Regions from separate parts of the Staphylococcus debuckii genome, predicted to be linked through region 4. Evidence: predicted binding sites of a transcription regulator. Region 4 holds the regulator's gene; each other region holds the start of a gene.

Region 1 (8,371 bases), 270 kb from region 4:
CCTAATTCTCCTTTGCTGAAGCCTTGATCAATTAAATCAGGCATCGCTAATGAAAAGTTCTTACGCAATAAATAATAGCCTGCATAACCGATAAAAATCCCTAAAAATACTTGTAACCTTAATTTTTTATATGTATGGTCCACTTCATCGCTCGGCAATGGTTGTCGAGGAGAAGGGGGTTTTAAAAAATTAAACATAGAAACGCCTCCTTTTTACAAAACATTAATATTATTTTAATATTAACTTTACAAAAAGACAACGCTTCCATTAAAAATAGTGAGGGAGGGTTAAAAATGACCTCAAAAGCGGTTAAAAGCACTTTTGAGGCCAATTAAGAACGATACATTTAATTTTGTTATACCCAATATAATCTTCCATTACTAAGAAATCGTACTGTGCTTATATTGAGAGACTTTCGGACGATAGTTTGCACCTAACACATCAATATTTTTCGTAGCTAAAGCATGAATTAATTTTGAAAGGACTTGAGGCGTACACGAAATATCAATATATTGAGAAGTTAAGATATAATTTATATCCTCTTGATGTGACATATATTGCATAATGTCGATAATTTTATCTTTGATAAAAACATCTTGCAAACCATCAATTTTTAATTTGAAATGCATCATCGCTTCAATATTTGAATCAGTTTGGAATATAAATTCTTTTTGAGATAATGGTAAGACTTGATAAATAGGATAGTTATGAAAACTTAGGAAACTGATAAAATAGGGCAGATTGCATTTCGGAATGTGTACTTTCAATACAAGCTGTTGGCGTATTTTCATAAACTCTGCTTGAACAGCTTGGCTGCTTTGAAGTTGCTTGCATATGGTGAGTAGGTGTCTGCGTTTTAGCCATGTCGATAAGTTTCCGATGTTAATAATAAATGTTTCATATTTATCTAAAAACATAGACGATTCCTCCAGAAGATGTAAGATGGATTTGATTTCAGAAGAGGTTATAATTAATATGTGCTGTTTCAAATTCATTTAAATTTTACCACGCTTTAATCAAAATTTCACTAGGACTTTAGGACGAACCTACGTAGAGAAAACAAAAACTTTTTCAGACTTCATAGAAATAAAATATGATAAGATGAAATTAAATTACAAGGAAGGAATAAATACATATGAATTACAGAGCTGTTGTATTTGATTTCGATGGAACAATTATAGATACTGAGCAACATTTATTCGAAACAATTAATCATTATTTAAAAATGTATGGAAAAACTCCTATTTCAATCGATTATTATCGTGCTTCTATTGGCGGCGCGGCTTCTGAATTACATGTCTATTTGGAAAATGAAATAGGTGTAGAAGCTACGGAAGCATTATATGAGTCTCATCATACACAAAGTGTCCACTTGCCGATGATTGATAATATCAATCATTTAATGGATATATTAGATAAGAAAAAGATTCCGATGGCAATAGCCACGAGCAGCAGTCGTTCTAATATTCAACCCACTTTAGATGCGTTAGGATTAACAGAACGTATTCCTGTAATTGTAGGTAGGGAAGATGTAGAAGAAGTCAAACCAGCACCTGACTTATATTTGAAAGCAGTACAAGAACTGAATTTCAATCCAGGCAGTTGTTTAGCAATTGAGGATTCGGTCAATGGTGCTACTGCTGCTGAACGTGCCGGGTTAGGCGTCATAGTCAATACGAATCCAATGACTTCCATTATGAATTTTGATGCTTTGCAATTAGTAGGAATGAATATGACTGCGGATCAAATTGACGCTGAATTTTTTAAATAGCAGGTGAACAAATGTTAATTCTATTCTTTTTAGCAGGCCCTATTATTATTGCAATCGGCAATTTAGTGTTAGGACCTATCTTTAATAAAAAGGTACCAATGAATGTGCGATTCAGAGCATTTATGGTAGGATCCACGATTTATCTTATTACTGCCTATCTTTGTTATATCTTAATTTTAAAAGGAAAGATGTAAGGGAGGGAGCGGGACTGGGACAAAATTTTGTTCTAGGTCCGCTTTTTTATAAAATTCAACTATAGCAGAAAAAAGGGTTAAGACATTCAAAATTGTCTCAACCCAGATAAATTCAATTATTTAGTTGCAAAATATAATCCTACAACGATTAATAAAAGTAATATTGCATCTATACCAATCATTAAAGCACGACGTGAAGTTGCTTCACCGTTTTCTTTTAAACGTTTATACATCATATAATTTGGTATCAAGTTTGCGATTAAAAGTATGATAACAATAACAATGAGTATAATTTTCATTCAGATTCTCCATTTCTGTCTTTTGATGATAGGTCCCAGAGAAATACTATGACTATACCGCAAATAACACCTGCACCTACTCCGATTTTCATATGTCCTGTGAGCTGACCAATTACAATACCGAGGATGACGGTAATAGGGAGGACAATACCGAATTTTATTTTTCTAGCTGGAGAAGTCAACGCGCTGAACATTGCAATATAACAAATTCCGAACGCTGCTGCAGCTACGATAGATAGCAATAAAGTATGCATCACAGTTTCATGACTGCCCATACGGTTCAGGAAGAAGAATAATGCTCCGAAGATAAACGTATATAAAATAGCGCGTGAGACAATTTGTTTAGTCAATTCTGACGTCTCCTTTCAACATGATTAGTCAAATTATAACACATCAATGGAAAGGACCTGTATAAATCATTCTTTTTCAAATTGATGATGATCATTCAAGAAAGCATAGAACAGACCAATGATAAGGTCGCCACCGATATAGTTGCCGATAAATGCTGCAATAACATTAAGCACTGCTGGCCAAAAATGTAAAACATCAACCTGATAGATAAGACCGCCAATAAATAGACAAGCGTTATAAACGACGTGTTCATAGCCCATAAATGCGAATACGGCTACGCCGAACATCATGACAAACATTTTAGCTAAAATATCGTCAATTTGCATGGCAATAACTAATGAAATATTAATAAAGAAGTTGGCGAAAATACCCTTAGCCAGTAATTCTAAGAAATTAGCTGTCATAGTTTTATGGTGAATGACTTCCGAAAGTTGTTTCAACATATCAGGTGTCATGCTGTCACTCATACGTAAGATTAAGAAGAAGACTAATGCGCCTAAGATATTACCTAGGAAGCAGAGCATGAATATTTTGAATACCCGCCAAGGTTTAATAACACGATAGTACATTCCTACTGTAAAATACATAAAGTTACTAGTTAATAATTCTGAGTTAGTAAACAAAATGAGTACCAATGCAAAGCTGAAGGCAATAGAGCCTATAATATTTACAACACCAGGACTTGCTTGACCTATTAAACTGGCTTTAATTGCAAGTACAAATACTGAAATGATACTAATAATAAAACCAGCCATCATCGCACGCAATAAATAACGGCGCATAAATGTCGCTTGCAGCACGTCTTTTGTTCGGATGGTTTCTACAACATCCTTAACCCACTGACGTCCATAAAATACCTTATCCCAACGGATATTCTTTTCACGATTCATCCTAAAAACTCCTTGTATATGAGAAGACAACTTCTCGATTTATGTAATAAGAGCAATTTCAACTTTTGCAATGCATTTATTATAATTGGAAAGTTCGTTTTTGTGAATACTTTCACAAATAACTTTTGAGTAATTTTGCTAATTATGTCCGAATCGTGAAAAATTTTAAATTAACTAATATTAAAGTAAGCAAATAAAGCTGATGCCAATTAATCAAGCAGATTTTCTCAAGAAATTGAGAAGTATAATAAAAAAGAAGGGAATCAATTTCAAGTGATAACAAACTATTATACTGAAAATTCAAAAAGTCAGATTGCATGTTAAACAAATTCCGTGCTATAATATCAAAATAATATGAAACTCTTATAAAAAGGATTGAAAATAATAAAAGTTCCGTAACGACAAGGATGGTTATTTTCATAACTTAAAGGATTCATTATTGTGATGAGTGCGATTTGCATGAAATACTATGATGACTGCATTTCTGTTTCATTGTAAATAAAATAATGAAAGCGCATACATAAAAGTGTAAATTTTATGTTTTAATCATAGAATTTTATAGTATAATTAGTCTCATTAGGCATAGGAGCTACTTTCGATATAAATAAGATATTTAGTTGATTTATTTTTCGCAATCTTCAGACATAAAAAGGGGAACCGGATAATAAGATAGCGATTGGAATTAATTCGGGGTTGAAATATCGAAATAAGACTGAGCCTGGAAATTTTGTTAAAGAGAAGGGGTATTTTCTAATGGAAGAAACTCAATTAAAACGGGGATTAAGCTCTAGACAGATACAAATGATCGCTTTAGGCGGCACAATCGGCGTAGGTTTGTTCATGGGTGCAACGAGCACAATTAAATGGACAGGGCCGTCAGTTATCTTTGCTTATCTGATTGTAGGTATATTTTTATTTTTAGTTATGCGAGCAATGGGAGAAATGGTTTATTTACATCCAACAACGGGTTCATTTGCAAACTTTGCAAGTGATTATATTCATCCGGTGGCTGGATATTTAACGGCTTGGAGCAACATTTTCCAATGGGTAGTTGTGGGTATGAGTGAAGTCATTGCGGTTGGGGAATACATGCGATATTGGTTCCCAGAATTACCGGAATGGATTCCAGGTGTGATTGTTATCGTTTTATTAGCAGGCGCGAACTTAGCTTCTGTTAAAGCTTTCGGAGAATTTGAATTCTGGTTTGCAATGATTAAAATTGTAACTATCATTTTAATGATTATTGCCGGATTTGGTTTAATTTTCTTCGGCCTAGGTAATGGTGGCCATGCAATTGGTTTTTCTAACTTATGGTCACACGGTGGATTTATGCCAAATGGCTGGGTCGGCTTCTTCTTTGCTTTATCTATTGTTGTAGGATCTTATCAAGGGGTAGAATTGATAGGGATTACAGCTGGAGAAACAAAAGATCCTCAAAAGAATATTAAAAAAGCAGTTAACGGTGTTATCTGGCGTATTTTGATTTTCTATATCGGTGCAATTTTTGTAATCGTGACAGTTTATCCTTGGGATCAACTTGGCAGTATCGGTAGCCCGTTTACACAAACATTTGCAAAAGTAGGTATTACATTTGCGGCTGGTTTAATCAACTTCGTAGTATTAACAGCAGCAATGTCTGGCTGTAACTCAGGTATCTTCAGTGCCAGCCGTATGATTTATACACTAGCGCAACATAAGCAATTACCGAAAGTTTTCTTGAAGGTTATGAAAAATGGTGTGCCTGTCTACACAGTATTAGCAATGGCTATCGGTATTTTTGTCGGTGTTATCTTGAATATTATTTTACCAATGTTTATCAAAGGTGCAGATAGTATTTTCGTATACGTGTATAGTGCATCTATTTTACCAGGTATGATTCCTTGGTTTATGATTTTAATCAGTCATATTCGTTTCCGCAGATTGCATCCTGAAGAAGTAGAAGGACATCCGTTTACAATGCCAGGAGGCGTTGCGGCAAGTTATTTAACAATTGCTTTCTTATTATTAGTATTAGTAGGTATGTTATTTAATAAGGAAACAGTAGTATCTGTAGTTATCGGTTTAATTTTCTTAGCCTTTATGACAGCTTATTACTTTGTTAGAGGTTATGATAGATTGCCTAAGGAAGATCAATATTTAGAATAAGATTTGAAATGAAAGCTGGGACAATGTTTTGTCTCAGCTTTTGTTGTTTATGTAGCTTTTGGCGAAAGTGTCGAGGCTCGGCCACGTCGCCTAGACACTTCCCAAATTTTCTCTCCCGCTGTCCAAAATGCAACAAAATCCTGTCCGCCTTCCGCTCTTTTTCACAAGATTTTTTTCATCTAAAGTCCATACATGAATAATTTAAAAATCTGCAAAATAAAGAACGAGCTGAGATCTAATTAATAATCTCAGCTCGCTTTAATGTTCAAATTCTATATTTGATAAATGTTTTTTATAGTTATTCAAAGCCATCTTAGATTGTGTAACTAAGTCTAGTGAATTTGAAAAGTCTAATGAAAGATAGCGGTAATAGAGCACATTAATCATGAAGAGTTGTGCAGTAAGTGAAGTGGTAGCAGCCATGCGCACTTCGCTTTCATCTGTTTCTCCATAAATTAAATCGACATCAGTATATTGTGTAATCGGATTATCTTTCTTTCCCATAAGAGAAATCAAAAATAGATGATAATCAGAGGCCACACGAGTTATCGCTTCTAATTCATTGTGTTCTCCGCTGTTTGAAATAATGAAAAGGCAGTCTCTAGCATCGTGTGTAGCGATGATATTAATTAACGTATGCACACTTTCAATACAATGTGCGTCAATTCCTACACGAGATAGTTTTTGAAATAAATCTCTCGCTGCTACATATGAGGCACCGAAACCAAAAATAAAAACAGTGCGTGCTTGTTTTAATTGCATGCAGACTTTATCAATGTCAGCTTCATTTACTTCATCTGAAACTTTGCATAAAGTTTGAGTAGTTCGAGACAGCATTTTACGTTTAATAGTCTCTAAAGATTCATTTGCCTGTAGTTCTAATTGACGAGGTTGCGTCCGTGCTGACATATACTTTGAAACTTCGGTTTTTAATTCCTGAAATCCGCCGTCAGTAACCTTATAACCAAAGCGCACTACAGATGAAGGACTTGTATTGGTTCGATTTGCAAGTGTATGCGTGGTCATATCCAAAATCTGTTGAGGACGGCGTAGAATGTAATCTGCAATTTTCTTTTCACTTTTCGTAAACGAAGGATATTTAGATTCTAATTTAAATAAAATATTTGTCATAAAAATCACCTGCTCTACGGATTCTCTAATGCATGTAAACAAAATTGTGATGAATGCATAGATAGCAGTAAACAAAATCCCATAACCAAGTTGATAGAAAATGTGGTTTATTCTGCACTTTCATATCGAGTAAGTCGGATATTCTCCCGGTATCTCAACTTACAACTTGATAAACTTAATTGTTCCTAGTGTACTACACGTTATGAAGTTAGACAATTGTGAATTTTGAAGTGTTTCTATAATTATTATACCTGTCTCATATAAAGCTGAAACTTTTACTTATGTATCCCAGTCCTCGTATTTTTATCATTATTACTTGATTACTTGTTTATAGATGTTCAAGGCGAGAGAACCATCGTCGGTTATGATTCTCCTTGTCTGAAAATATTTGTGCTTAAAATACAGGTAGAATATAATATATTAATAACGTTATATAGAATTGAAATTTGAATTAGGGGGCCATTATGGTTTTAAGAAAAGATAAACCCGCATGGAGAGACTTATGGTTGGTGCCTATCGCTCTTGTTGGCATATTTGTGTGTTCAGCAATAGAAATGCTTATAGCTTTAAACTTCCATGCTCCATTTAATGAAGATACACTCAACGGCGTAGGTGCGCTTGGACAAATGTTGAGTTACATAATTGTATTAATTGTTTTCTATTATTTTCATTACCAAGAAATGCCGGAAAGGTTGCGCGCAGGATGGCATTACGTAAGGAAACGTTGGTTATTTTTATTAATTACGCTCCTTGTAGTCATGGGGGTTGAAACATTATATAACCAATTAATGTCCATGTTGCCAGAAGGTATCGGATTTAAGGAAACGCAAAATGAAGAAAGCTTGGCTTCTCTGTTTAAAAATCCAGCATTTCTTCCATTCAGTTTCTTATTTGTGGTGATTCTAGCACCAGTAGTTGAAGAACTGTTTTTTAGAAATGTAATTATCGGAGAGCTAGGAAAGAAATTCAATTATATAGTGATGGGCATCATTTCTGCACTAGCTTTTGCAGCGATGCATGTTATAGGAGCTGCTTCTCCATTTGAATTTGGTTCCTACTTTATTATCGCAGTTGCACTTGTACTTGTTTATTTTAAATCTGGTAAAAGTACAGCCGCTACTATTTTTATCCATCTCGGAAATAATTTAGTTTCTTTCTTAATGACTGTATTTTTCAGTTGAAAGGAAAAATTCATATCTATAAAAAAATCCAACTGATCAATTGGCAGAATCAGTTGGATTTAAAAATTTCTGGTAGTTATAAATAGAAATATCGTGAGTTTTTACGGTTTTTTGGAAAGAATACGAAATGTCTTTGATATCAGTAATAGCAATTTCTTTCGTTATGCCACGGCCGATATCAAATATCACAACATGCCAATCGGCTTTTCGGCAAATTAATCCGATAAAGATGACATTTTCTTTTTCTAAGTTTCCTTGCAACTCATACTCCACTAACATGACATTGCGTTCCGCACAATAAATTAGTAAGTCTGAAAAAGTATGGGGCAGTGCAGTATGAGGATTAGATTCAAATTTGATGTAGCGATTCATGCGCTTTAAAATCCGTCTGATATGGGTGGCTGGTTGA
Region 2 (8,371 bases), 1.2 Mb from region 4:
ATTCCCGATAAATTAAGCGAGAAATGGATAATCAGCGGGAAGCCGATAAAGTACGCAAAGGCAATACCTGCTAGGAAAAAGAAAGCACAGAAAGCACTATACCTTCTAATAAAGCCTCTTTCATTTGCATGCAAACCAGGCGCGATAAAAGCCCATAACTGATAGAAAATAATCGGTGAAACCAGCAGCAAGGCACCAAAGAAAATAATCATGACATAGATTTGAATCATTTCCGTAAAGGAAAAAGCATGCAAAGTCATATTGCCACGTTTAATTTCATGGATAAACGGATGCATCCACCAGTGCGAAGAAATGTACATGATGAGTACAGCAACAATAAAAGCAATACCTGCTTTAAGCAAGCGGCTGCGTAACTCTCCAAAATGGCCGAGCAAGCTAGAAGTATAGCTGCTCGTTTGGGTGGCGTAGGATTCTGATTCTATAGTGTCGTTATTTTGTTGATTCTTTACGTTGAGATTCTGAGGGTTTACTGGGTGTCTCGTGCGAATCTTCATCTATATGCTCAGCAGCAGATTTAAATTCTTTCAAAGTCGATCCGATAGCTCTGCCGAATTGAGGCAATTTCGTCGGACCGAAAATAATTAAGGCGATAATGGCAATGACAACTAAACTCGTAGGACCAGTGATACCAAGGACAAATATATTTGTAAACATAAAGTTGTACCTCTCTTAAAGATTGATTACCTTTACTTTATACCTGTTGATAAAGATTATCAATATCAATTAAAAATAAATTTTGACAAAAAGCGGGAAAATGAGAGGGGCGTTAGTTTGAGAGTGAGATCTAAGCAGAAAATATTGGATTGTTATGTGCGAGTGAAGGTAGTTAGAAGAAGAGGCGGGGCAGGAGCGGTAGGTGGGCGAGTAGGCGAGGAGGTGGCGCTTATACAGATAGGACTGAAAGTGTCTAGGCAAGGAAGTGGCGCCTATACAGATAGGGTCTAAAATCCTAAGCAAGAGATAGTTAAATTCCTTCTAAACCGTATAAAAAATAGCTATAAAAGAATCCGCTGTTGTAGATTCCTCTATAGCTAAACTAAGTATATTGCCACATGACAAAAAAATAAGCTAAATAAGTTTCGCAAGAACTTAATCAGCCAACCAAAAAGGTTCGTTTGGTATTCACAACCATGAATTGTGAGCCTTTACTCAGAGAGGATACTAGTTTCCGCCTAGTATCTTCTTTTGGTATAGCAAAAATATCATAGCATAAAACGAATAATATTACCATAACGAATTACAAAATATTACAATTTCGCCTAACAGAAAGTTGTCTGTTTGCTATCGATGGTGGTAAAATATTTTCATGAGTAAAGAACCTTGCACTTTTTTGTGAGTATCTCTCTGGGCCTTTAATTGGACAGCAGAGAGGGGTGATAGCGATGCATACATTGATAGAAATAAACATCAATGCAGATACGTTACTAACCGTTGTGTTAGTCTTTGTACTGATAGTGTTCGTTATAAGCCATAAGACAAAAAAATAAGCTGATTAAGTTTAATGAGAACTTAATCAGCCAACCAAAAGGTTCGTTTGGTATTCACAAGCACCAGTTGTGAGCCTTTACTCGGAAGATACTAGTTCGCCGCTAGTATCTTCTTTTTTAATACACATAAATCATAGCATGGAAATAAAGTTACCGCAACATATAATGTACAAAAACATTACAAATTAGCCTAACATAAAGTCGACTGATTTCAGTCTATATCCCCAACCGCACTACCACCGTTCTTTATAAGCCGTAAGACAAAAACGAGAAAACGCTTACACACAACCGCGCACATCCCCCCAGAATCTGTTAAAATAGTACAAACACTAAACAAAGGGGATGTTTACACATGACAGATTTACAAAATATTTCGCCGCAAGCCTTGCGTAAAAAAATTCGAGAAAAAGAAGTCACAGGACATACAAGCGGGATGGCAAAAGGTTACATTCAAGCCAATGTCGTTATTCTACCTTCAAAATATGCATATGATTTTTTAAAATTCTGTTTCAAAAATCCGAAAACCTGCCCATTGCTCGACGTCTCAGAAGTCGGCGAAGTCAACTTTTCCAAATACGGCAAAGATGCAGATATCACTACAGACGTAGGCGCTTACCGCGTTTATAAAAACGGAGAACTTATTGACACACCGACAGACGTACAAGACCTGTTTAACGAAGACATGGTCAGCTTCCTGATCGGCTGCAGCTTCACCTTCGAACACGCCTTGCTAGAAGCCGGAATTCCACTGCGCCATCTTGAAGAAGGCCACAACGTTCCCATGTACATCACCAATATACCCGCCGAACCAGCAGGACGCTTTGACGGCAACATCACAGTCAGCATGCGTCCCATGACCATGAAAGACGCCATCCGTGCCACAGAAATCACCACACATTTCAAGAACGTCCACGGCTCACCAATCCATATCGGCAACCCAGCAGACATCGGAGTAGAAGACCTAGACCATCCAGATTTCGGCGAACCCGTCCAAATTAAAGCCAACGAAGTACCCGTCTTTTGGGGCTGCGGCGTGACCCCGCAATCAGTCGCACTCGATGCCAAACCCGACCTGATCATCACACACGCACCTGGCCATATGTTCATCACCGACATCAAAGACAGTGAACTCAGTGACTAACCCCTGGCGGAAAAGAAAGACTTGGAGAGCACCTCCCTTTTTGAAAGGGGTGCTTTTTTTCATCCACTCCTCCTCAAAAAATACTACACACATTCCGGTATTTGTATATTTTTATTATATAAATCAACATTAAATGCAAATTGAGTTTTATATAAACTCTAAAAGGGAACAGATTACCGTGGTTTTATTTTTACACATATGTGAGGGGGATTTACATTGAGTAAACAAGAAGAAAATAATAATAAAAAGCTCGAGCAGTTGGAACAGTTTAAGAAAAACGGTAAAGACCAACCGATGACTACCAATAATGGTACAAAAGTCAGCGAAGACGAACTCACTTTAACAGCAGGCGAACGTGGGCCAAGCCTGCTTGAAGACTTTCATTTCAGAGAAAAAATTATGCATTTCGACCATGAACGTATTCCAGAACGCGTAGTACATGCACGCGGCTTTGGTGCTCATGGCGAATTCGAATTATATGAAGATTTATCAGAATATACATCAGCTGATTTCTTAACAAATACTGATAAGAAGACACCGTTATTTACGAGAATTTCTACAGTACAAGGTTCGAAAGGTTCTCCGGATACAGTTCGTGACGTACGTGGTTTCGCAACTAAATTCTACACTGACGAAGGTATCTTTGACTTAGTAGGTAACGATATTCCAGTCTTCTTCGTCCAAGATGCAATCAAATTCCCGGACGTGATTCATGCAGTGAAACCTGAACCTGATACAGAAACGCCACAAGGTGGTTCGGCACATGATACATTCTGGGACTTCTTTGCTGAAAATCCAGAAGCGTCACATACCACAATGTGGGTCATGAGTGACCGCGGTATTCCGAAAAATATTCGTCAACTTGAAGGATTCGGCGTACATACGTACCGTTTAGTTAACGCAAAAGGCGAATCTTTCTTTGTTAAATTCCATTGGCGTCCAGTATATGGTTTAGAATCATTAGTATGGGATGAAGCACAAATCTTACAAGGTAAAGATATCGATTTCCATCGTAAAGACTTACATGAATCAATCGAAAAAGGTGATTACCCAGCTTGGGAATTAGGTCTGCAAATTATTCGCGAAGACCAAGAATTTGATTTCGACTTCGATATCTTAGATCCGACTAAATTATGGCCGGAAGATGAAATTCCTGTAAAAATTGTAGGTAAAATGACATTGAACCGCAATGTAGACAATGTCTTTGATGAAATCGAACAAATCGCTTTCCATCCAGGACATGTCGTGCCAGGGATAGATTTCTCAGATGACCCACTCTTACAAGGTCGTCTTTTCTCCTACACAGATACACAAATTTCACGTCTTGGGGGCCCTAACTTTAACCAAATTCCTATCAACCGCCCAGTGAATAAAGTGCACAATAACCAACGTGATGCAATGTACCAAATGGATATCCATACAGATAAAACATCTTATCACAACAATGGTATGGAAGGTAACTGCCCATTCACTAGCTCTAAAGCACAAGGCGGTTTCGAACACTATCCAGAACGCGTTGAAGGTCATAAAGTGCGTACACGCAGTGAAAGTTTCAAAGACTATTACTCACAAGCTAAATTATATCTTAACAGCTTAACGCAACCTGAATATGACCATACAGTTGACGGTTTCTCATTTGAAATTGGTAAATGTAAAAGTATGGATGTGCGTCAACGCGCAGTTAATCAATTAAATAAAATTGACCGTGAACTTGCCGAACGTGTAGCAGATAATGTAGGCGTTACAGTTCCGGAAGAAAATGAAGAAGTAAAATCCGATAAAAAAGACAGTCAATTGACGATGGAAAAATATAATCGTCCATTACCAGGTCACTCAGTAGCCGTATTGATTAACGGCGATATCGATCCAGAAACATTGAAAAAATATGCAAAAGAATTTGCTTCAAACGGTTTAAACTATGCTTTCATTGGTAAACAACAAAAAGAATTGTCAGATGACATCACAGTGAATGACACTTATGAAACAGGACACTCTACTTTATTCGACAGCTTAGTGATTCTATCAGATGGCAATGGTTTAGTGCCGGATGCAGAAGAATTTGCAGCATTGGCTTACAAACATAAAAAGCCGATTATCTTTAACGAAGCGGCAGCTAAAGATTTACAAGATGGCAAAATCAAATTAGATGCACCAGGCGTCTTCACTTCAGATAATCCAGATACTATCGTGAAAGCATTTGATAAAGTGCGTTATTGGGATAGAAAATAAATAAGTGAATGAGATATTAAGCAAGATTTAGGGGCTAGGACATCAATTGGTGTCCTAGCCCTTTTATTGTGAGGAAAAGTTATTGGGGATGGGGGGATAGGAATATATTGGCCAAGATGGGAGTCAACGTGTCCAATAAACGGATATATTGGCCAAGAATGAGAGCAACGTGTCCAATATCCGTATAATCAAGACACAACTCAAAAACTAGTGTCCAGATTCGGGTGTTTTCTAGACACAACTCAAAAAGTAGTGTCTAGAATATAGTGTTTTTTAGATACAACTCGAAAACTAGTATCTAGATTCCGTTTTTTTCTTGGCACTTCCTCGCAGTTCAAACTACCCTAAGCAGGTAAAAGTAAAAACCGCTTCACAACTTAAGTTAAAATAAATACGCTATTAATCCTCAACACACTTAAGTAATTTTTTATTTCAAAATAATGTAGTGAGAAAATGAAGATAGATTTAAAAATTGTTACGAAATAGTCGAATTTAAGAGTGAAAACGGCATGCCGAAATTTCTTACATCGTGATACACTAAACCATGGTAAATTTTTCACAAAGTTTAAAAGGGTAAAGTGAGGAGTCAACATGTTCCTATTTATAACGGAAATTGTGATTATGGTACTCGCTATTATTATGGGACTGAGAACAGCGGGTGCATTAGGCTGTGGTATTTTCGCCATTGTAGCACAGTTGATTATGATATTTATATTTGGCTTGCCTCCGGGATCCGCCCCGGTGACAGCCGTACTTATTATTTTATCTATTGGTATTGCAGGAGGAACTTTGCAAGCAACAGGAGGTATAGATTATCTCGTATACCTCGCTTCAAAGATTATTGAACGCTTTCCAAAGTCTATTATTTTTATTGCGCCGATGATTGTCTTCTTATTTGTATTTGGCATCGGAACAGCAAATATTGCATTATCACTTGAACCTATTATTGCAAAGACTGCGACGAAAGCAGGGATTCAACCGAAGCGACCGCTCATCGCCTCAGTATTAACGGCAAACTTAGCTTTGCTTTGTAGTCCGGCAGCCTCAGCAACGGCATATATTATTGCAACATTAGCAGTAACTGGAGTAACGATGGGTAAATATCTATCTATCGTTTTACCGACTGCCTTACTCAGCATGTTAGCACTCAGTGTTTACTGCACATTTGTTGGACGTAAACGCAATGTTCAACCAAGCGTATTTGCTGAAAATATCTTGAGCGATTTAGAAGAAGAAAGTATTAAACCGTATTTTCCACGCAGAGTTAAACTCGGAGTAGCGGCCTTTTTAATTGGCGTAGGTTGTATTTTAGTATTCGGTATATTTTCAGATCTCGTTCCTACATTTAAAGTAGACGGCAAAATGATTAAATTACAGACAACGGATATTGTCCAACTCTTTATGTATGCCAGTGCAGCAGTCAATCTCGTATTGGTTAAACTGAAAACAAGTGATATTTTGTCTTCGCACATTACACAATCTGCAATTGGTGCCTTGTTTGCAGTGCTTGGGCCTGGTTGGCTAGGTGCGACCATCTTCAGTGCACCACAGAATAAAAAAATTATGACCCAGGAAATAGGCGGTATTATTGAACAGGTACCTTGGCTCGTTATTATTCTGGTTTCGCTCGTTACAATTATTGTCATCTCGCAATCAGCTACGGCTTCGATTATGCTTCCAATCTTGATGAGCATCGGCGTGCCACCGACCTTTTTCTTAGCCATGGTACAGACTTTAAATGTCAATTTCGTGATTCCTGCGCAACCCACCCTGTTATTTGCAGTGGATCTTGATGAGACGAAACAGACTCGGGCAACCAGCTTTATCGTGCCTGGATTTTTTGCCATTACGGTCTCAGTCATTATAGGCTTTACTATAAAAGCAATACTTGGAATTTAATTTTAAACAGATGGAAAGACTTCTGCTGGAGTGTTTCTGTCTGTTTTTTGCATTTTGAAAATGTTTAAGTTTCAATTTCAGTGCAATACTAAATACTGTAGTAGCATAGCCTAATAGTGAATTTCTTTGATTTTATATTTTTAAATTAGAAAATTTTGTTAAAGTTGTTGTAAAAAGCAATTAAACATCATATATTTAAAGGATAAGTAAAAATATAATCGACTTTTTGATAGAGCAGAAAATATTTATAAAGAAAAGATTGGGGATTGTATGAATGTCGAAGAAAAAGAAAAAACTCGAACAAAGCATGGGAGAAAAAAAGGTAAGGTTCAAGCTATATAAAGCCGGCAAACATTGGATTAAAGCTTGATTAAAAGAAATTGAATTATTACGAATTATGGGAATGCCTTTTAGAAATAAATCGGTTGAAAAGGAACAAAAAATTGAACTTGATGTAGATACAACCGACGATTTGAAAAAAGACTTCATTAAAAAATCCGCTGTGGTAGGCGGCGCATTTGCCACAATGAATTTAATAGATGGACACCAAGCATTCGCAGCTTCAGAAACCCCTGTCACTTCTGAGTTATCATCTTTCAGTGAGACAGTTGCAAATCAAAATTCTACCTCTCTGACTAAATCTTCAGCAAGCCAATCTAACACGAATGCAAGTACAGAAAGCTCAGCAAGCGAAACCAACACTGAATCCTCTCAAGCAGAAAGTACTGCACCTTCACAAACAAGTACGTCAGAACAAAGTGAAGCTATTGATTCAAGCAGTATGTCGGAAAGCGGAAAAGACGAACAAGTTGAATCAACAAGCGATTCTCAAACAGAAAGCAAGTCGGTTTCAAAATCCGCTGAATCGTCACAATCATCACAATTTAGTGAGCCATCTGAAAGCCATAAAACTTCAGAAACAAGCACATCAAAATCTGAAGCTATCCAAAACTCAGAGGCTTCTTCAAGTACGGATAATTCTGAGAGCCAGGCGCATACGCAATCAAGTGAAAGTCAGACCCATCAAGAACAAAAAGATTCTGAAAACTTAACGAAAGGTAGTTCAGAAGCTTCTCAAAGTACAACTAAATCTTCAGCTGATAGTACTTCCGCTAAAGATAGTACGACTACCTCTTCAACAGATAAAAAGTCAGTTGCCAACAGCACATCAGATAACAGTACAACATCAAGTAGTGCTTCGAATAAAACAGCTTCAACCAACTCTCAGAATTCAACAAAAACTGATGCGAGTGGCACGCAAAGTACGACATCATCAAACAGTACTTCTAGTAGTGTGAATCCATCAACAAGCACTAGTACCAGTATGTCTAATTCACCTTTACGCGTGAGAATGTTAGCCGCAACACCACAAGCGGCTCAAATGGCAGCAGCCGCAGCAACTACTACGTCTACAACTTATACAGGCGTAGGCAAAGATAAATATAATGGCGTATCGATTTATTATCATTTAACTATTACGAATACCAACAATACTTCATTAACATTTGTATATACAGTAACCTATGACAATCCTGACACGACTACTGTAGAAAAACCATCTTTAAACTCTAATACAGTAACTATGAATACATGG
Region 3 (8,371 bases), 1.3 Mb from region 4:
TGGCACTTGATGCGAGTGAGAATGCAAACTGATAAGCACTTTCTGTAAATAACATACTGATTAAGAATAATTGTACTAAGATGTTAGTAATTAATAATGAATTGACAGGTGCGCCGTTGACGTTTTGTTTAGCAAACCATTTAGGGAACATTTTGTCTTTAGCTACTACAAATGGTAATTCCCCTGCTAACAATGTCCAACCTAACCAAGCACCGAGTACTGAGATAATTAAACCGATATTAACTACTGTTGAGCCCCAAGGTCCTACAATATGTGCAAGTAAGCTGGCCATTGAAGGCTGATCTAATTGTGAAATATGACCTTGTGCAATGACACCTTGTGCGAGTACAGTTAATAAGAAGTAAATCACTAATACTAACAAGAGTCCGATGACTGTAGCTGTTCCGACGTCTTTTTTCGTTTTAGCACGGCCAGAGAAGACGACAGCACCTTCTATACCTGTAAAGACCCACACTGTAATTAACATGGTACTTTTTACTTGTTCCATAATATTTGAAAAGTTAAGCGGTAAAGCAATGTTGCCTTTCATTCCAGCAAATCCTGCCATAAAAGTGTCAAAATGGAATGCTACCAACATACAAACGATAGCCAAGAAAATCGGAATTAATTTAGCAACTGTTACAATACTATTGATTAAAGCAGCTGTTTCAACACCGCGTAAAATCAAGAAGTGCACACCCCATAGCAAGATGGAGGCTACGATAATACTAGGAAGTGTGTTACCACCTTTAAATATCGGGAAGAAGTTGCCGACTGCTGACATCAGTAAAGTCGCATAAGCTACGTTGCCTAAGAAGGCAGCAAACCAATATCCCCATGCACTGGAGAAACCGACGAAGTCACCGAAACCTGCACGGGCGTAACTATAAATCCCACCATCTAAATCAGGACGTTTATTTGTTAAGTTTTGGAATACAAAGGCTAAAGAAATCATACCGATAGCTGTAATAATCCAACCGATGATGATTGCTAATCCACCAGCATTGCCGCCCATGTCTGAAAGTATGTTGAAGGCACCGCCGCCGATCATGGAACCAATGACCAAACCGATTAAAGCTGTTTTACTGAGTTTATTTTGTTCTAATTGTTCGCTCATTTTCAAAACTCCTTTAATACTTAGAGTCTTACTGCTTTTTCGTCCCTAAGCATGTGTTGTCAATTTATTCAGTTTTTGACGCATACTGCTTTAATAGTTTTTTCGTGCGGTCTTCTTCAATACACGGGCTATTCTGCGACTGTTGTCGTAATAGATTTATTTTTTCAAAGCAGTATTGATAATAGATAACCAGACTTTAAGCAAAGACTTCGAACTACCTCTATTGCTGCAATCCATTTCACTTAAAGCCTCGTCATCACTTTGAAATTAGATATCTTCGCGGTATAAAGGTTGGCTCATGCAACGAGGGCCCCCTCTTCCGCGAACCAATTCACTACCTGTAATCTCAATAACTTTGATGCCGTTATCGCGTAATAATTGGTTAGATACATAGTTGCGGTCGTAAGTGACTACTACTCCTGGACGGATTGTTAAAGTATTTGAACCGTCATTCCATTGTTCACGTGGTCCTACAATACGGTCACCATCACCAGTCGGAATGAATGTAATGTCATCCAAACCTAAGGCATCTTTTAATGTTTCTTTTAAGTTAGAAGTTTTAGTAATTTTAATATCTTTGCCATCGTCACTTGGTTCGATAGTGAAGATATTCATATCGTCACCTTTTTTCTCGATTGCTGAGTGGATAGTAAATTTATCGTAATCAATCATTGTGAAGACTGTGTCTAAATGCATGAATGCACGTGTATTCGCAATTTCAATCGCTACGATTTTTTTAATTTTAGATTCTGGGTTCGCAAAGATTTGACGTGCTAATTTTTCAATGGCTTGTGCTGAAGTTCTTTCAGAAATACCTACCGCTACGACTTCTTCAGATAATACAAGTTCATCTCCGCCTTCAATATTGTATGGTGAGTTGCGGTCTAACCATACCGGCACATCTGCATCTTTGAAACGTGGATGATGTTTCAAGATGTATGTGAAGAAAATAGATTCTCTACGGCGTGCTGGCCAATACATACGATTGACTGTCATACCATTGCCGATAGATGCTTGCGGGTCACGTGTGAAATATAAGTTAGGCATTGGATTCATGTAGAATGGATAAGAATCATCTACATATTCAACCAAGTGTGTATGTCCTGTTTCGACTTCTTCTTTACGCACACCTGCCATTACTTTTTCAACTAATTCTTTATTATCTAAGTCTTCGAATAAGGCTTTCACTGCATCTTCATGACCTAATAATGTTTCTTCTGATTCTGCTAAGACATCATCAATAAATTGTTTGCGTACTTCAGGATCTTCAATCGCTTCAGCTGCCAAGTCTTCAAGATAAACAACTTCTATACCTTCATCGCGTAATGTTTGCGCGAATTTATCATGTTCTTCTTGTGCTACTTTCAAGTATGGGATATCATCAAATAACAATTCACCAAGATACTCAGGCACTAAATTTTCTAATTCTTTACCAGGGCGTTTAAGTAATACCGTTTTCAATTTTCCGATCTCACTGTTTACTTTAATTGGATGTTCATTCATTTGTGAAACCTCCTTGTTCTATTTGTCTACATTGTAAGCCTTGCATAAGCTACTTATGTGAATGTAATCACATGAGTATTGTTGCTATTTTCACACTGCTGCATTTATTCATTGCATTATTTTGTATAATTACTACAAATTTGGGCGGTTTTTATGCATATACCGCAGTTTTATACATTTTTGAATTGCCGAAATTTCTTGAAAAAGTATTTTATTCATTTTTTAGAAAATATATTCATTATGGCTATTGTAAACTAGCAAAGTGCCTGAATTGATAGGCTTTCTTCTAATATTCCAATGATTATTAATGCTTATTGCATTGAATATACGCGCTTGCAAAATAAAAAAGAGTAGTATGCACTGATGAATGTGCACTTCTACTCTTCTATAAATTATGCAAAAATGAGCGCTCGTCTGCTCACTACTTATCGACATTGGAAGACCATGCAAGGTGTGCCGAATTGATTGTAAACTGTCACTGTTAATTGACCCGCTTCAATTTCCGCTTCTCCTACCAACGTATCTCCTGCATACATCGGCTGTTTAAACTTCAAGTCTATCGCTGTATAACTTTCTGTAATGGCCTTAGCCTCTGTTGAAAATGAATCAGCTGGTGCCCCATCCCAATATTGCAGAATCAACATTGCAACATAGTCTCCTGGCACAATCTTGGTTTGCGGGTGGACGGGATTATCATCTTCCACATCTTCTAGATATTGCAGCACACGGGGCCACTCTATCTTTAAGTGGACTGCATGGGGATTGCTTATTGCTGGTTGTGGGCGTGACTCGCGCTGTGACGCGCCTGCACGCACCCCTGCTGTATCTCGCTTGTTCGCTACGTCCGGTATGACTACAAATTCAGTGACGATTTCTATAGCGATGCCTGCTGTATCGGCAACTGTCAATTGATAGCAGCAATGCGTCATGTGCTTCAATTCCCGCTTGCTCCGGCAGTCCAGCTCTGCATGATAGGATACCCCGGCAGACAGCGGACGACGTTTGCGGATTTTCTTTTTCCGCAGGAGCAGGTTTTGATGATGATAGGGTTGAAAGGTTGCAAAGCGATTCCAAATCTTGGTCAGATAAAAGGGATCTCGTTGCGCATCGCTTTGTGTCCAGTGAAATTCTAGTGTCTCCATTTATTCCACCCTTTCGAACAGGCTAGCGATTCCCATGCCACCGCCGATTCCGATTGCGGCCATCAATTTATTTCCCGGGTTATAAGTTTGGATGGTCACCAAGCGCGCAATCAGATTGGCGCCGCTCGCACCATAGGGATGACCTTCTGCCAAAGCACCGCCATAAGGATTGACTTTCTCTGCTGGCAGGCTCAAGAGATCCATTGAAGCTAAGACTTGCGAACTGAATGCCTCGTTAAAGGCTGTGAAATCGATATCGGAAACCGACCAACCTTGACGTTCTAATGCATGCTCAGCTGCTGGGACTGGGCCGACTCCGAGCACTTTAGGATTCACCCCTGACACCTCGCTGTCCACGAATCGCAATTTCGGCAACAATCCTAATGTCCAGGCTTTGTGCTTCGACATCACTAATACGAGGGCTGCCCCATCACTTTTCGGACAAGCATTGCCGACTGTTACGGTCCCTTCCGGAAAAATAGACCGTAATTTCCCTAAACGTTGTGCGGTCATGTTCTGTTTAGGTGACTCGTCCGCCTCAATCCATTGCCCATGTGCTTTCACAGGTACTATTTCTCGAGCGATTTCTGTTTGATGGGCATGATAGCGAGCGTGGCTGCGTGCTGCCCAGTCATCTTGGCGGGCGCGTGATATATGATACATCTGTGCCACATTCTCTGCCGCTTCAAGCATGCTCGGGTCACCATAGTTATCTGGTGTGAAAGGCGCGCGCTCGTAAATTTCTGGAGGTTTCTTTTCATATAAAGACTGCGGCTTTTGAATCTTCCAGGGAGCTCGGCTGACTGATTCTACACCGCCAGCCAGATAAATTTCTCCAGCACCGCTTTGGATTAGACGACAAGCTAAATTCACCGCTTCTAAGCCCGAGCCACATTGGCGATCGATAGTCATGCCCGGGATATGTTGGGGCAAATCAGCGTGGAGTAAGGCTTTGCGTGCGATATTCCCGCCGTTGCCGACCGTGTTGCCAATAATCACATCATCGATATGATTTTTAATATTGACGTGCAAGTTTGTCAGTTCTTGTATCAACGGCTTCAACAGGTCTTCGGGTTCAAGATGTTTAAACATCCCGCCATATCGGCCGATGGGGGTACGTTTCGCTTCGATAATCACTGCTTCTGTCATCATTTTCACGCTCCTTTTGAAATATTAGTGTCCATAGATTTCTGTCATAGCTTTGCGTGCAATTTTACCGCTGGATGTCCATTGCATTTGGGGTACCTTAATCCAGCGCATCGGTACTTTATAACGTTCCAGGTACTTTCTCAGTTCTTTTTTTACGTCAGTGATAGAAAGTGGTACATCACTTTCATAATAAGCAATCAGAACTTCCCCCAACTCGTAGTGCGGAGTGGCAGCGACCATGACGTGTTTGACTGGGAAGTACTGCATAATGACGCGCTCGACCTCTTCGGGATAGACGTTCATGCCGCCGACGATACATTTATTATTGACGCAACCTTCTAAAATCAAATCGCCTGTGTGGGTCAGCCGTGCATAGTCTCCTGTAGCAATCTCGTCTTTTTCAGAAATGCGAGGGCCATCGACATAGCCTGAAAATACCATGGGACTCTGAATATAGAGTTGTCCCACGTCAGTAAGATTCGTCATTCTGTTCCCTTCATCATCTCGCAATTTGATTTGGACTCCTTTAAATAATTGTCCGACATTATGCGGCTGATAGTCTTGTACTTGATGATAGGAAATGAAACTGGCTTCGCTCGTACCGAAAAATTCAATGACCTCCGATTTAGGCAGCTTCTCTTGAAAACGGGCGATAGTTCTAGGTTCCAGTTTAGCGCCTGAAGTTAAGAAAGTAACTTTAATCTCCGCAAGTGCATCTGCATCAAATTGCAGTATATGTTCAAGAATCGAGGGCACTAAGAAAACGGCTGCACCTGGATGAGATTGGAGCTGTGTTAACAACTGTTCTGGCCGATAATCTGTTTGCATATAGCATGGAATCTTATGATGATGTGCATACATCAGTGCATAAAGTGTTAAAGAATGCGCTAGCGGGCCGGGCGCAATAATGCTAGAAGGAGCGCCCTTTAAGATTGCATCATTTGCTTCGTAGCTGACTACCCAAGAAATCCGGTTGCGATAATATGCTTTCGGCATGCCCGTTGTTCCGGAAGTAAAACCGATATGTAACAAATCTTCAGGAGGTGTGTTGCATGCGCATGGCTCTGCAGTACTATATTGACTATTCAGTTCAGTTAGAGTTAATTGCGGTATGGGTACTGCTGGTTGCTTTGTATCTGTAATTAAATGAGAAATATCGTAGTGTCCTATGATGGCGTTAAATTGTGTGGTTGTCCATTTAGAATCTAAAACCACCGGCAATTTTCCAGCTATTTGAATCGCGCGATAAACAGTTAAAAAATCAGCAGGATCGGCCACGCTGATACCTATTCTTTCATTAGGATGTTCTGCAGCTTGTTCCCACCATTGCAGTATCGTGGCTGCATTTTTCTCTAAATTTTTGCTGAAATCATTATATGTGAGTTGAGATCTTTCTGTTTCAATCATTATTTTGTTTGTATCTGCCATACCCTCACCTTCCTGCTTGAAAAGTTTTATATGTATAAGTTCATTTTAGCATACTGCATCTTGCGTCCTAGTAATATAATTGTCAGTATTTTTAATGAATAAATTGTACCTTTTAACATAAATTTGTTATATAATAATGACTGTATTCTCTCTTTTATTTTTCCACCTGCAATAAACTTAATTACCTACTTAACAACCAGACCAAGCACCAGGAGGCAATGATATCTTCATGGAACAATCCCACCGTATACTTAGTATTTATACACGTTTAATCCAACAAAAAGTGGTCAATAAAGACCAACTTGTTCAAGAATGGAACGTCTCTCCGCGTACGATTCAACGCGATATCGATAATATCCGCAACTTTTTATATGATACAGATGAATGGCACGGTTATCGTAAAGAAATTACCTACAATCATCGTTCCGCTTCTTACACCATGAGCAGCAGCAATGAAGACCATACCGCTTCAATTTACTTCCTCATTGCCTTATTACAAACGATTACTCCCGTTATTGAACACCAACTCTCTGACTATTTAAAATTACTGATTAAGACCTTTCATAGTCATCATGAACCCGAATTACTTTATCATCTCAACAAATTGAAGGTCGGTAATCAAGTTCAACCTTGCCATAATTTGACTATCGCCAACCGAGCGATTAACCAACATCAGAAATTATATATGAGTGGAGGTAAAGAAATCACACCTTTGTATATTCGTTATCAAGGTTTTACTTTTCATTTAGTTTATCATTATCAACAGCAAACCATGATTACTGACCTCGGAACCACAGATTTGACCTTCAGCCCTGAATATTTCACCCCACGCCACTCTCAGAATTATTATCAAGAAATTACTTTTGAGATGCACACTTCATTATATAAATCCATGCAGTATTTTTACGAACATAAAATAATCAAACCGCAAATAAACGGTTACTGTATTGTTCGCTTCAAAATGTGCCCTGAAGATGCTGTCAATCTCTGCTTCTCATGTTGCAAACAAATTCGAATCATCGAACCCGCTGATGTGCGCCACAAAGTTTTTCACCAACTGCTGAAATTGCAAGAAACTTATATGCTCAACCATTTATTTGCCGATTACTAATAATATTTAAGACAACTTTTTTCATTAAAATAAGGGTTGTCTTTTTTATTAATCATTCCCGTGTGATACGATAAAGCCAATTAATGATATGAGGTGAGTACAATGTATAAAGTGATAGTCTTTGATGCATATGGAACATTATTCGATACTGCGTCTGTCAAAGATAAATTAGAAGAATTTGCAGGCGAAAAAAGTGAATCTGTCTCAACATTATGGCGTCATACACAACTCAAACATACTTTCTTGCGACAAGTTATGGAACGCTACATTACATTCGATGATATTACGAAACAAGCTTTAGAATACGCTCTTGAAGTACATAAAGTCCCTTTCACCCGTCAAGATACCAATCAGATTTTTGAAGAATACTTAAACCTCAAAGCCTATAAAGAAGTGCCGGATGCTCTGAAGGAATTACACAAGATGCAGAAAACTTTATCTGTCTTTTCAAATGGCAATATGGATATGTTAGACCCAGTTATCGAAAATGCAGGCATCTCTAATAAATTGGACTCGATTATCAGCGCAGACAGTATCAAACAATATAAGCCCAGCCCTGCAAGTTATGCACTCATCTTGAAATACTATCAAATCAAACGCGAAGAAATTCTCTTTGTGTCATCAAACACTTGGGACGTCACAGGCGCTGCCCATTTCGGTTTCGATACAGTATGGGTGAATCGCGACCAAAGCCTTTTTGATAAAAACGGAACACTGCCTAAGATTACAGTGCAAGATTTAGATGAATTAGTGCATTGGTTGAAACTTAATTAAGAATCCATGCTTGATTCTGGAAAAGAAGGCCTTGGAAAGCTGTGGCTAAGCAAAAATTCCTCTGAAAGAAAGAATTCAGGAATTGAATGACATATTATGACATTCCCTGTGGATAACCGCCGATTTTTTGAGCAATAAATCGATTAA
Region 4 (8,371 bases):
GTAGATTTACCTATACCATTAGGTCCGATAACTGCAATATGGTCGCCTTTTGTGACTTCAAGTGTAATAGGGGAAGTCACAGGATGATGTTCATAACCGATTTCTAAGTTGCGGATATGATAGACATCATTACCGGTATTGCGATCGAAAGCAAATTGGATAATGGCGCTTCTAGCATCTAACATTGGTTTATCTATACGTTCGATTTTTTCTAATACTTTACGTCGACTTTTTGCCATTCCGCTCGTCGAGGCGCGTGTAATATTCTTTTCCACAAAAGTTTCAAGTCGCTTGATTTCAGCTTGTTGCCGCTCATATTCTTGCATACGTTTTTCATAGTATTGATCACGTTGCGTAATAAACTTACTGTAGTTGCCGACATAATGTTGAACGGCTCCTAAAGCGACATCATAAATTTGGTTGACTGTTTTGTCGAGGAAGAAGCGGTCATGACTGATAATCACGATAGCGCCTTTAAAGTAATTTAAGTAATCTTCTAACCATTGTGTGGTTTCCATGTCTAGATGGTTGGTAGGTTCATCTAGTAGTAATAAGTCAGGTTCACTCAATAACATTTGAGCCAAAGACAAACGTGTTTTTTGCCCACCGCTGAAGTCATTGACTGGCCGATGGAAGTCGTCCTCTGTGAAATCTAAACCATGTAACACAGTTTTAATCTTGCTTTCATATTGATAACCCTCTAAGCGTTCGAATTGGTTAGAGAGGGATTCATATTTAGACATGTGTTCTTTAAATGTCTCAGTTTCGTAGGCATCCGCATGTTCAGCTAACCAATTTGTTTCTGCTTGCATATCTAATTCCATTTGCTTAAGTTTCGCAAACGGTTTCGACATTTCTTCCCAAACAGTATGATTAGTATCTAATGTCATTTGTTGCGTCAAATAACCTACTTTTAAGTTTTTGATTTTTGAAATATGACCTTCATCATAATTGTCAACACCAGCAATGATTTTCATTAGGGTAGATTTGCCGGCACCATTGCGACCGACAATACCGATTTTCTCATGACTCTTAACTTCAAAATGGACATCGCTGAAGATTTCTTCTCCATCAAAAGATTTAGAGACATCATTTAGTTGTAGTAATATCATGCCGTTTAATTTACGAGATAAAGTAGTTGTGGAATATCTCGTAGTCCTCCTTTCTTGGCTCTTTTAATCACTTACTTACCATTATAAGTGCTAAACTTGGATATGCCTATTAAATCTTCTTGATTTTCGAGTTTGAAAAATAATGCAGATTTACATTGAAATTGAAAGTGAATATTCAATTGTATTAAATTTGTTAGGATATCATGTGTTCAAATTATATATTTAATCGTATAATGATAACTACATTGCTGAAAAATAAGTGACAAATTTAACTGTAATTTATATGGATATTGTTTAAATTGTTCATAGAAAGTTACTTTTACAGTCATTTATTTTAGGGGGTATATAAGGTATACTTAGTTAATAAAAATGCTTTATTCCTTCTTGTTTAGGAAGATTAATGTAAGAACAATATAAAACAAAAACTATTTGCATATATCAATTTGTCCGTTGGAAACATATTTAAGCACAACTATTTCTGTGTAGTACCTTCGGGAAATTGAGAAATAGTTTAAAAGATGTGGGGGTAAACATAAATGAGTAATCAAAAAAATAATATTCCTCGTGCGACTTTAAAACGTTTGCCGCTCTATTACAGACTTGTCAACCAACTTCATGAAAAAGGCATTGACCGTGTTAATTCTAAGACAATCAGCGAGGCCTTAGATATTGATTCTGCTTCAATCAGAAGAGATTTTTCTTACTTTGGAGAATTGGGTAAGAAAGGTTATGGTTATAATGTTGAAAGTCTGTTAGAATTTTTCAAGAGTAAAATTAGCGAGCGAGATACCATTAAAATTGGTTTAGTGGGAGTAGGGAACTTAGGTAAGGCCTTGCTCTCATATAATTTCTCTATTCATGATGAGATGTTAATTACTGAGGCATTTGATGTACGTGATGATATTATAGGCCAGCAAATCGGCAATGTTGTTGTGAAAGATATGCAAGATCTTCAAAAAGCCTTGAAAAAAGCTGATTTGGATGTGGTTATACTTACAACACCTGGTCCCGCGGCACAAGAAGCTGCTAATCAACTCGTGCAGAGTGATGTCAAAGGTATCATGAATTTCACTCCAGTACGTATTGATGTGCCGGAAGATGTATCAGTTCATCAAATAGATTTAGGAATTGAATTACAATCTTTGTTGTTCTTTATGAATAATTTACGTACTAATAGCTAAAAAAGATTGCCAAAGCTATTGCTATTAAAAATAGAGTTGGGACCTCATAAGAAGTCCCAGCTCATTTTATTTGCCTGTAGAATGATGTCCATTCTTAATTTTAATAAGTTTTTAAGCTTTTTGAACTGTAATTGTCCAAGAAGCATCTCCAAGTTGTTCATAATTGGTTACTGGATAATTCTTTTCAGCTGCCCAATTCGGAATCGCTTCTGTTGCTTGCGTGCAGTCGAAGTCAATTTTCAACTCATCGCCGATTTGCAATTCTTCCATTTTCTTTTGTGCTTCAATTAGTGGGAAAGGACAAACCATACCTACTGTACCGAGTTCGTATAACATATAAACACCCCTTAATAAGTTTGAAATTATGATTGTGCTGCAGGACGTGCTGCATTTTGATGAGAAGACTTTTGTACGGCCTTCATAGGTTTGACGAATAAGAAGTAACTCATAAACCAAGTACCCAAAATCATAGCAGCTAAAGCAATCCAGCCTTGCCATGATAGAGCTGCTGTAGCTACTAAACCATTTCCGATTGAACATCCACCAGCTACAGAAGCGTCGAATCCCATAAAGGCACCGCCGATAACGCTATTACGCAATGTTTTCTTATCTGGAAGTCTCCAAGCGAATTCTCTAGATCCTTTGGCTGCGATATATGAGCCGATAAAAATACCAAGGACTAAGAACACTCCCCAGTCTAAGAAAGAAGTTTTACCAGATAAAATGAATTGTACAAGGTTGGAAGAAGGAGTTGTAATACCTAATCCGCCCTCACGTCCAGTTGAGTAACTCATCGGCCATGCAAGTAAAGCTATTAATCCGACTGCGATGGCAGCGACGAAAGGATGAAACTTCTTCTCAAAGAAGAAGTGACGTACGCCTGTATAGCGTTGTTTTAATTTTGGTACTGCAATTTTAGGTTTAGGCTTACGTAGTGTTCTGACTACCAGATAACCTGTTATAGCCACAATCGCAATTACCCAAATCCAAGCAGGGATACCAGTGCTTGTTGACATATCAGCATTCACGTTAGTTTTCGAATTTAATTTTTCCATGACTGGTTTTAGTACACCAGCTTTAGTGATGGCTGAAAAGACAGCATATGAAAATAATGCCAGCCAGCTGCCGATTAAACCTTCGCCAGCTCTATAATAAGTTCCAGTAGCGCAACCGCCAGCAAGTACAATTCCTACACCGAAGATAAATGAACCGACGATTGTCCCTGCGATAGGGAAGGTACCATTATCTAAAGGTTTGCCGATAATAGCTGTAAAGACAAGTAAACCGATTGCCTGAACTGATATCGCTATCAATAAAGCATAAAACATTTTATTGTTTTTTTGAACGTACATATCACGGAAGCCTCCAGCTAAGCAGAAACGTGTACGCTGCATAACAAATCCGAGCAAACTTCCGACCAGAAGTCCACTAATAATCATCCATAGCATTAAATCCCCTCATTTCCGATAATGTTAATAAGCTTTATAATAATAAAGAATGTTATCATTTGCAAGAGGAGATTTTTTCTATTTTAATTTTTAATTTTGTTAGGAGCATATAATTTTAATATTCAAGCTTAAAAATGAGATATAAGCTCACAGTGAAATATGCTAAAATATGGATAATGACTATTATCGTACGAAACAGGAGGAGCGCCTTCATGCAACCATGGACAAATGAAACATCATTTCAACGTATAGAACAAACTTCTACGGAAGCACTGACTGAAATGAAACAACAAGTCAGTAAATCTTCCTATACACAAACATTTCATCTGCACCCTCCATTCGGAGCAGCAGGTAAACCTAATGGGATGATATACCATAATGGTAAATATTATATTTCTCATGAGTGGTATCCATTTTATTCTCAAGAAGGCTTAAGTTATGGGTTTCAATATGAAACAACTGATTTAGTACATTTTGAAGCGGACGGCAGTGTATTGCAGCCAGATAGCCGTTTTGATGAGTACGGAATTAAAGGCGGCAGTATTTTTATCTATCAAGATAATTTGCACTATCTTTATACGGGGCAAGGCGCAAGTAGCGATAAAGCGCTGATACCATATCAATTATTAGCATTTATCAACAATCATCACCAAGCTAATAAATATCCTAAACCAGTCGTTGAAAACCCACCTGAAAAGTTCTTGCCTAGCTTGCAAGATCCTAAAGTTTTTTCAAAAGATGATCAGTTTTATGCATTATTTGGTGCACAAACTGAAGAAAAACAAGGCAGAATAGTAGTTTATAGTGCTGAAAATCCTTTGAGTTGGAAATATGAAAAGCCTATTAAAACCAAACTTGCAGATTTTGGCCAAGCCTGGACTTCACCAGATTATTTTACAATAAGCGGCTATGATATATTGATGTTTACGGTACATCATGAAGATAATCAAATTCACTCAGGTTTCTTATTAGGACATTTGGATTTCGAAAGATTAACCATGAATCATGGTGACTATAAATTATTGGATGAAGGATTTGGTTTCACTGCTCCTCAAACGTTTGAAGATGAAGCGGGTAACCGAGTCTTGATGGGTTTACTTGAAGCACAAGGAGATATTGAAGAATTGAATCAAGCTGATACAGCACCTTGTTTATCCATACCAAGAACGCTCTCCATCGAACAAGGCAAATTATATCAACGTCCGCATCCATCTTATACAGCACTTAGATACAATGAAGAAACAGCTTTAGGCTACGCTAATAAATTCACGAAACAACTGCATCCATACGAGGGCGAGCAGTTCGAAATGTTGATTGATATTTTGGAAAATGAAGCGACAGAAATATATTTTGAACTTAGAGCTTCTAGAAAAAATACTACGCTCATTACTTATAATACACATTCTAGATTAGTTACTTTAGATTGCAGCGAGAGTGGGGCATTGCCGAATGAAGCTTATGGCACAAAATGTTCTGTGCAGCTTGCTCAACCGCTTGAACAATTAAGAATATTCGTGGATTCTTCGAGTATTGAAATCTTTTGTAACGATGGAGAAAGAGTCATGTCTTCACGTATCTTTCCTGATGAAAATAGTACTGGTATTAAAGCAGGCACTGAATCTGGACAAGTTTATTTGAAGTTTACAAAATATAATCTAAAACCGATTTTTGGGTAAAAAATACGGTTAAAATCATACTGCACAAACATAAAGCCGATTCAGACATTTATTAAAGGTCTTAATCGGCTTTTAAATTTATATTTTTTTAAGGTTGCGAACTGAGACATAGCAATGTTCGCCGTTTTTAAAATGAATTTCGCGTTCTTTAGAAATGACTTCTTCAATATTGTTGCGGTTAATCACAAAACTGTTATGGCAACGAAAGAAGCGGTCATCTATGTTGCTCAGTTCCTTTAAACTGCCATAAAATTCAATTTGGCGATTATCCAAATGTGCAATTAAACGGTGCGATTTAGAGGAAGATTCAAAGAACATCACATCATCGTAATTCACATATACCGAATTGCTGCCTCTCTTTAATTCAATAGTCTCTACATTGTTTTCTTTTGAAAGAAGTTGCAAACGTGTGAGGGAAGTCTCAAGGCAATCGATAATACGTGATTTCATTTCACTTGGATCGTCTTTAAAAATAAAGTCCATGGCAGCCACTTTATAAACAAAAGTAAGATAAGTGAGTTCGCTGTGACTTGTAATAAATATGATGCTGCCCATCGTATCATATTTCCTCAACTCACTACCGAGTTTAATACCATTAATATCTGCATCTAATTGGATATCCAAGAAATAGCAACAAATTTCGTTTGTTGCTTTCGCATACTCTAATACTTCATAAGGATCCGCAGTTGACAAAACAATTTCTAATGGTTTTTCTTCAATCATAATATAATTATTGATAATTTCTTCGATATGAGAACGTTGTTGCAGATCGTCTTCACAGATAATAATTTTCATTATCTCACTCCTTACGTTTCGTATTGATAATCTCTAGTTTCTGAATAAAGTAATCGTTTTCAATGACTGTGTCCAATAAGACATTATCCTTACTTTCGGATATTTCTTTTAATGTAGACAATCCTAAACCTCTATTATTTCCTTTAGTGGAAAAACCTTCTTGGAAAAGTTCATGCACTTTAGGAATATCTTTCGCACATTTGTTCATAATAATGATCATTACTGAGTTTTCTTCTTTTATAAACCCAATTTGAATCAATGGATTGTCAATTTCTAAAGAAGCTTCAATAGCATTATCTAATATAATTCCAACCATTCTTGATAAATCTATCATATTCAGTGAAATCTCATTAATTTCGTCTGGTACTTCTACACTCACTTGAATATTATTTTCTTGAGCTTGAATAATTTTACTAGTTAGTAAGCCTTTAAGTTCACGTATTTGCAAATGTTCGATACCGTTAATCTTAAATGATTTAGTTTGAATATTATCTTTTAAAGGTGTGATATTTTTATCGAAATAAGTTTTCAAACCTTCCATATCGTCATCTCGTATAAATTCGGACATAGATAATAAAATATTGACATAGTCGTGTCTGAATTTACGCATATCATTATTAATCTTTTCAATACGCACTGTATATTTATAGTAATTATCAATTTCTTGCATTTGACGTTTGTAGCGCATTTCGCGGAGTAACGAGACAGATATGACAATAACCAGTATAACTATTGCTAAAATAAATGCCACATATACTATAATTACAAGTTTGAATGTACTTGATTTATCAATGCTTGATGGCATAAAAGTAAAAAGCATCACAAATGTAAAGAATAGAAATAATGCTACAAGTGTTATGTAGATTTTATTGGTCGATAAATAAGATTGTCTCAAAATTTTAATAAGATATCTCAGTGATAAAGAACAAACTATTGATACAGATACAAATATTAATATATAGATTAAATTAACTATAATTATATTTAAACTACGTATATCAAATAATAAAAATATCAATAGAGTAGACATACTACTGAGATATAAAATTAATATACTTCCAATTATAGTAAGAAAAGAGTAAAGTTTTACTTTTTTATAAAAATACAAAATAGCAGCTATGATTACTATAAATAAAGCAAATCGATTAAAAAAGTAGTAACAAAAACTACCAGTTAAAATGATAAGCAAGATATATAATATATCCTTAGCTGCATATTTAATATTTAAAATTATTTTAGCAATTATGAAAAGCATAACTTCTTGAAAAACTGCTATAAATAAGCTGTTTAAAAGCTCCATGTTTTTTCACACTTTCTAAATAAGAAAAAACTTATTTTTGTTCGTCTAATAGTTCGCTAGGCACTTCTGGTTCATCAAAAAAACCAACACAAGGATTATATTTAGCAATATTGCCAATTTGTTCAAAGATAAAAGCGAAAAGTTTAAAAATACCGTTTAAAATATCCATTTAAATTTCATCCTTTCGATTGTTTTGGAAAAAATATAGGCAATTGTGCAGCACCAATTAAAACGATACCTAACTGTACAAGCTCATTAAAAGGTTGTGGAATAAAGAACGAACCAATGAGCAAAATTACAGTTATACTAATAGCCATAATTTTTTTCTTTTTCTTCATGTGATTTGGAATAGGCTGTTTAAGCGTTGCAGCAGGAGCGTAGATACATATCAATACAAATGCAACCGCTCCCATTACTGTCATAAAAATTGGTGGTATATCGATAGAAACCAATATCCACGGTAAAATTACAAATAACATAATACTTTCTATATAACATGCTAATTTTGATTTCGCATGTGCGCCATGTGCATAGTGTCTAATAATGAAGTAGCTTAAATGAACAGTTAAAGTGTATAAAAAAACATGGAATAGAAGAGCAAGTCCATAAACAACTATTGTTTTAAAAAGATTACTAAAGAAAACTTCAAGACCTAATTTGATTTTTAAATAAGCAATTCGATCTAAGTTATTTCTTTTTTGCAAGGCTTGCGCCCAAGCATCAATACGTCTTTCTAAAGCCTTTTGCATAGCCTCACTCTCCTCATTAACATTATACAACCTAAATGTATGCAATTTTCATTTATTGCCTAACTGTTCATTTATAATTCCTAACTGTACCATTATTGCTAATATCGATA

What was found. Region 4 encodes Rex, which represses fermentation and respiration genes when NADH is low (regulators of the CRP and FNR family bind a similar motif). Its sites were predicted from a motif close to TTGTGAAATATTTCACAA; they were not measured.
Region 1: the regulator Rex is predicted to act here: its motif matches at 3,606-3,623, upstream of CNQ82_RS11070 (formate/nitrite transporter family protein).
Region 2: the regulator Rex is predicted to act here: its motif matches at 5,423-5,440, upstream of CNQ82_RS02425 (anaerobic C4-dicarboxylate transporter family protein).
Region 3: the regulator Rex is predicted to act here: its motif matches at 2,676-2,693, upstream of arcA (arginine deiminase).

What each region holds. Positions count from the first base shown of each region.
Region 1 is NZ_CP033460.1:2,274,709-2,283,079, reverse strand. Features, by position in the region: gene glpT (glycerol-3-phosphate transporter) at 1-197, opposite strand, end outside; gene CNQ82_RS11095 (hypothetical protein) at 381-917, opposite strand; gene CNQ82_RS11090 (HAD family hydrolase) at 1,136-1,771, shown strand; gene CNQ82_RS11085 (hypothetical protein) at 1,783-1,965, shown strand; gene CNQ82_RS11080 (hypothetical protein) at 2,082-2,264, opposite strand; gene CNQ82_RS11075 (hypothetical protein) at 2,261-2,614, opposite strand; gene CNQ82_RS11070 (formate/nitrite transporter family protein) at 2,681-3,505, opposite strand; gene CNQ82_RS11065 (amino acid permease) at 4,259-5,650, shown strand; gene CNQ82_RS11060 (MurR/RpiR family transcriptional regulator) at 5,909-6,781, opposite strand; gene CNQ82_RS11055 (CPBP family intramembrane glutamic endopeptidase) at 7,246-7,962, shown strand; gene CNQ82_RS11050 (helix-turn-helix transcriptional regulator) at 7,999-8,371, opposite strand, start outside.
Region 2 is NZ_CP033460.1:525,929-534,299, forward strand. Features, by position in the region: gene tatC (twin-arginine translocase subunit TatC) at 1-395, opposite strand, end outside; gene tatA (twin-arginine translocase TatA/TatE family subunit) at 451-675, opposite strand; gene CNQ82_RS02415 (putative hydro-lyase) at 1,861-2,649, shown strand; gene CNQ82_RS02420 (catalase) at 2,944-4,878, shown strand; gene CNQ82_RS02425 (anaerobic C4-dicarboxylate transporter family protein) at 5,470-6,777, shown strand; gene CNQ82_RS13450 (KxYKxGKxW signal peptide domain-containing protein) at 7,085-7,147, shown strand; gene CNQ82_RS13105 (accessory Sec-dependent LPXTG-anchored adhesin) at 7,175-8,371, shown strand, end outside.
Region 3 is NZ_CP033460.1:704,237-712,607, reverse strand. Features, by position in the region: gene arcD (arginine-ornithine antiporter) at 1-1,117, opposite strand, end outside; gene arcA (arginine deiminase) at 1,385-2,620, opposite strand; gene CNQ82_RS03105 (hotdog family protein) at 3,046-3,528, opposite strand; gene CNQ82_RS03100 (thiolase family protein) at 3,763-4,911, opposite strand; gene CNQ82_RS03095 (AMP-binding protein) at 4,936-6,339, opposite strand; gene CNQ82_RS03090 (helix-turn-helix transcriptional regulator) at 6,569-7,450, shown strand; gene CNQ82_RS03085 (haloacid dehalogenase type II) at 7,553-8,224, shown strand.
Region 4 is NZ_CP033460.1:2,006,182-2,014,552, reverse strand. Features, by position in the region: gene CNQ82_RS09665 (ABC-F family ATP-binding cassette domain-containing protein) at 1-1,112, opposite strand, end outside; gene CNQ82_RS09660 (redox-sensing transcriptional repressor Rex) at 1,649-2,293, shown strand; gene CNQ82_RS09655 (sulfurtransferase TusA family protein) at 2,405-2,629, opposite strand; gene CNQ82_RS09650 (YeeE/YedE family protein) at 2,656-3,741, opposite strand; gene CNQ82_RS09645 (GH32 C-terminal domain-containing protein) at 3,954-5,417, shown strand; gene agrA (quorum-sensing response regulator AgrA) at 5,496-6,212, opposite strand; gene agrC (quorum-sensing sensor histidine kinase AgrC) at 6,217-7,512, opposite strand; gene agrD (cyclic lactone autoinducer peptide AgrD) at 7,544-7,681, opposite strand; gene CNQ82_RS09625 (accessory gene regulator AgrB) at 7,689-8,261, opposite strand.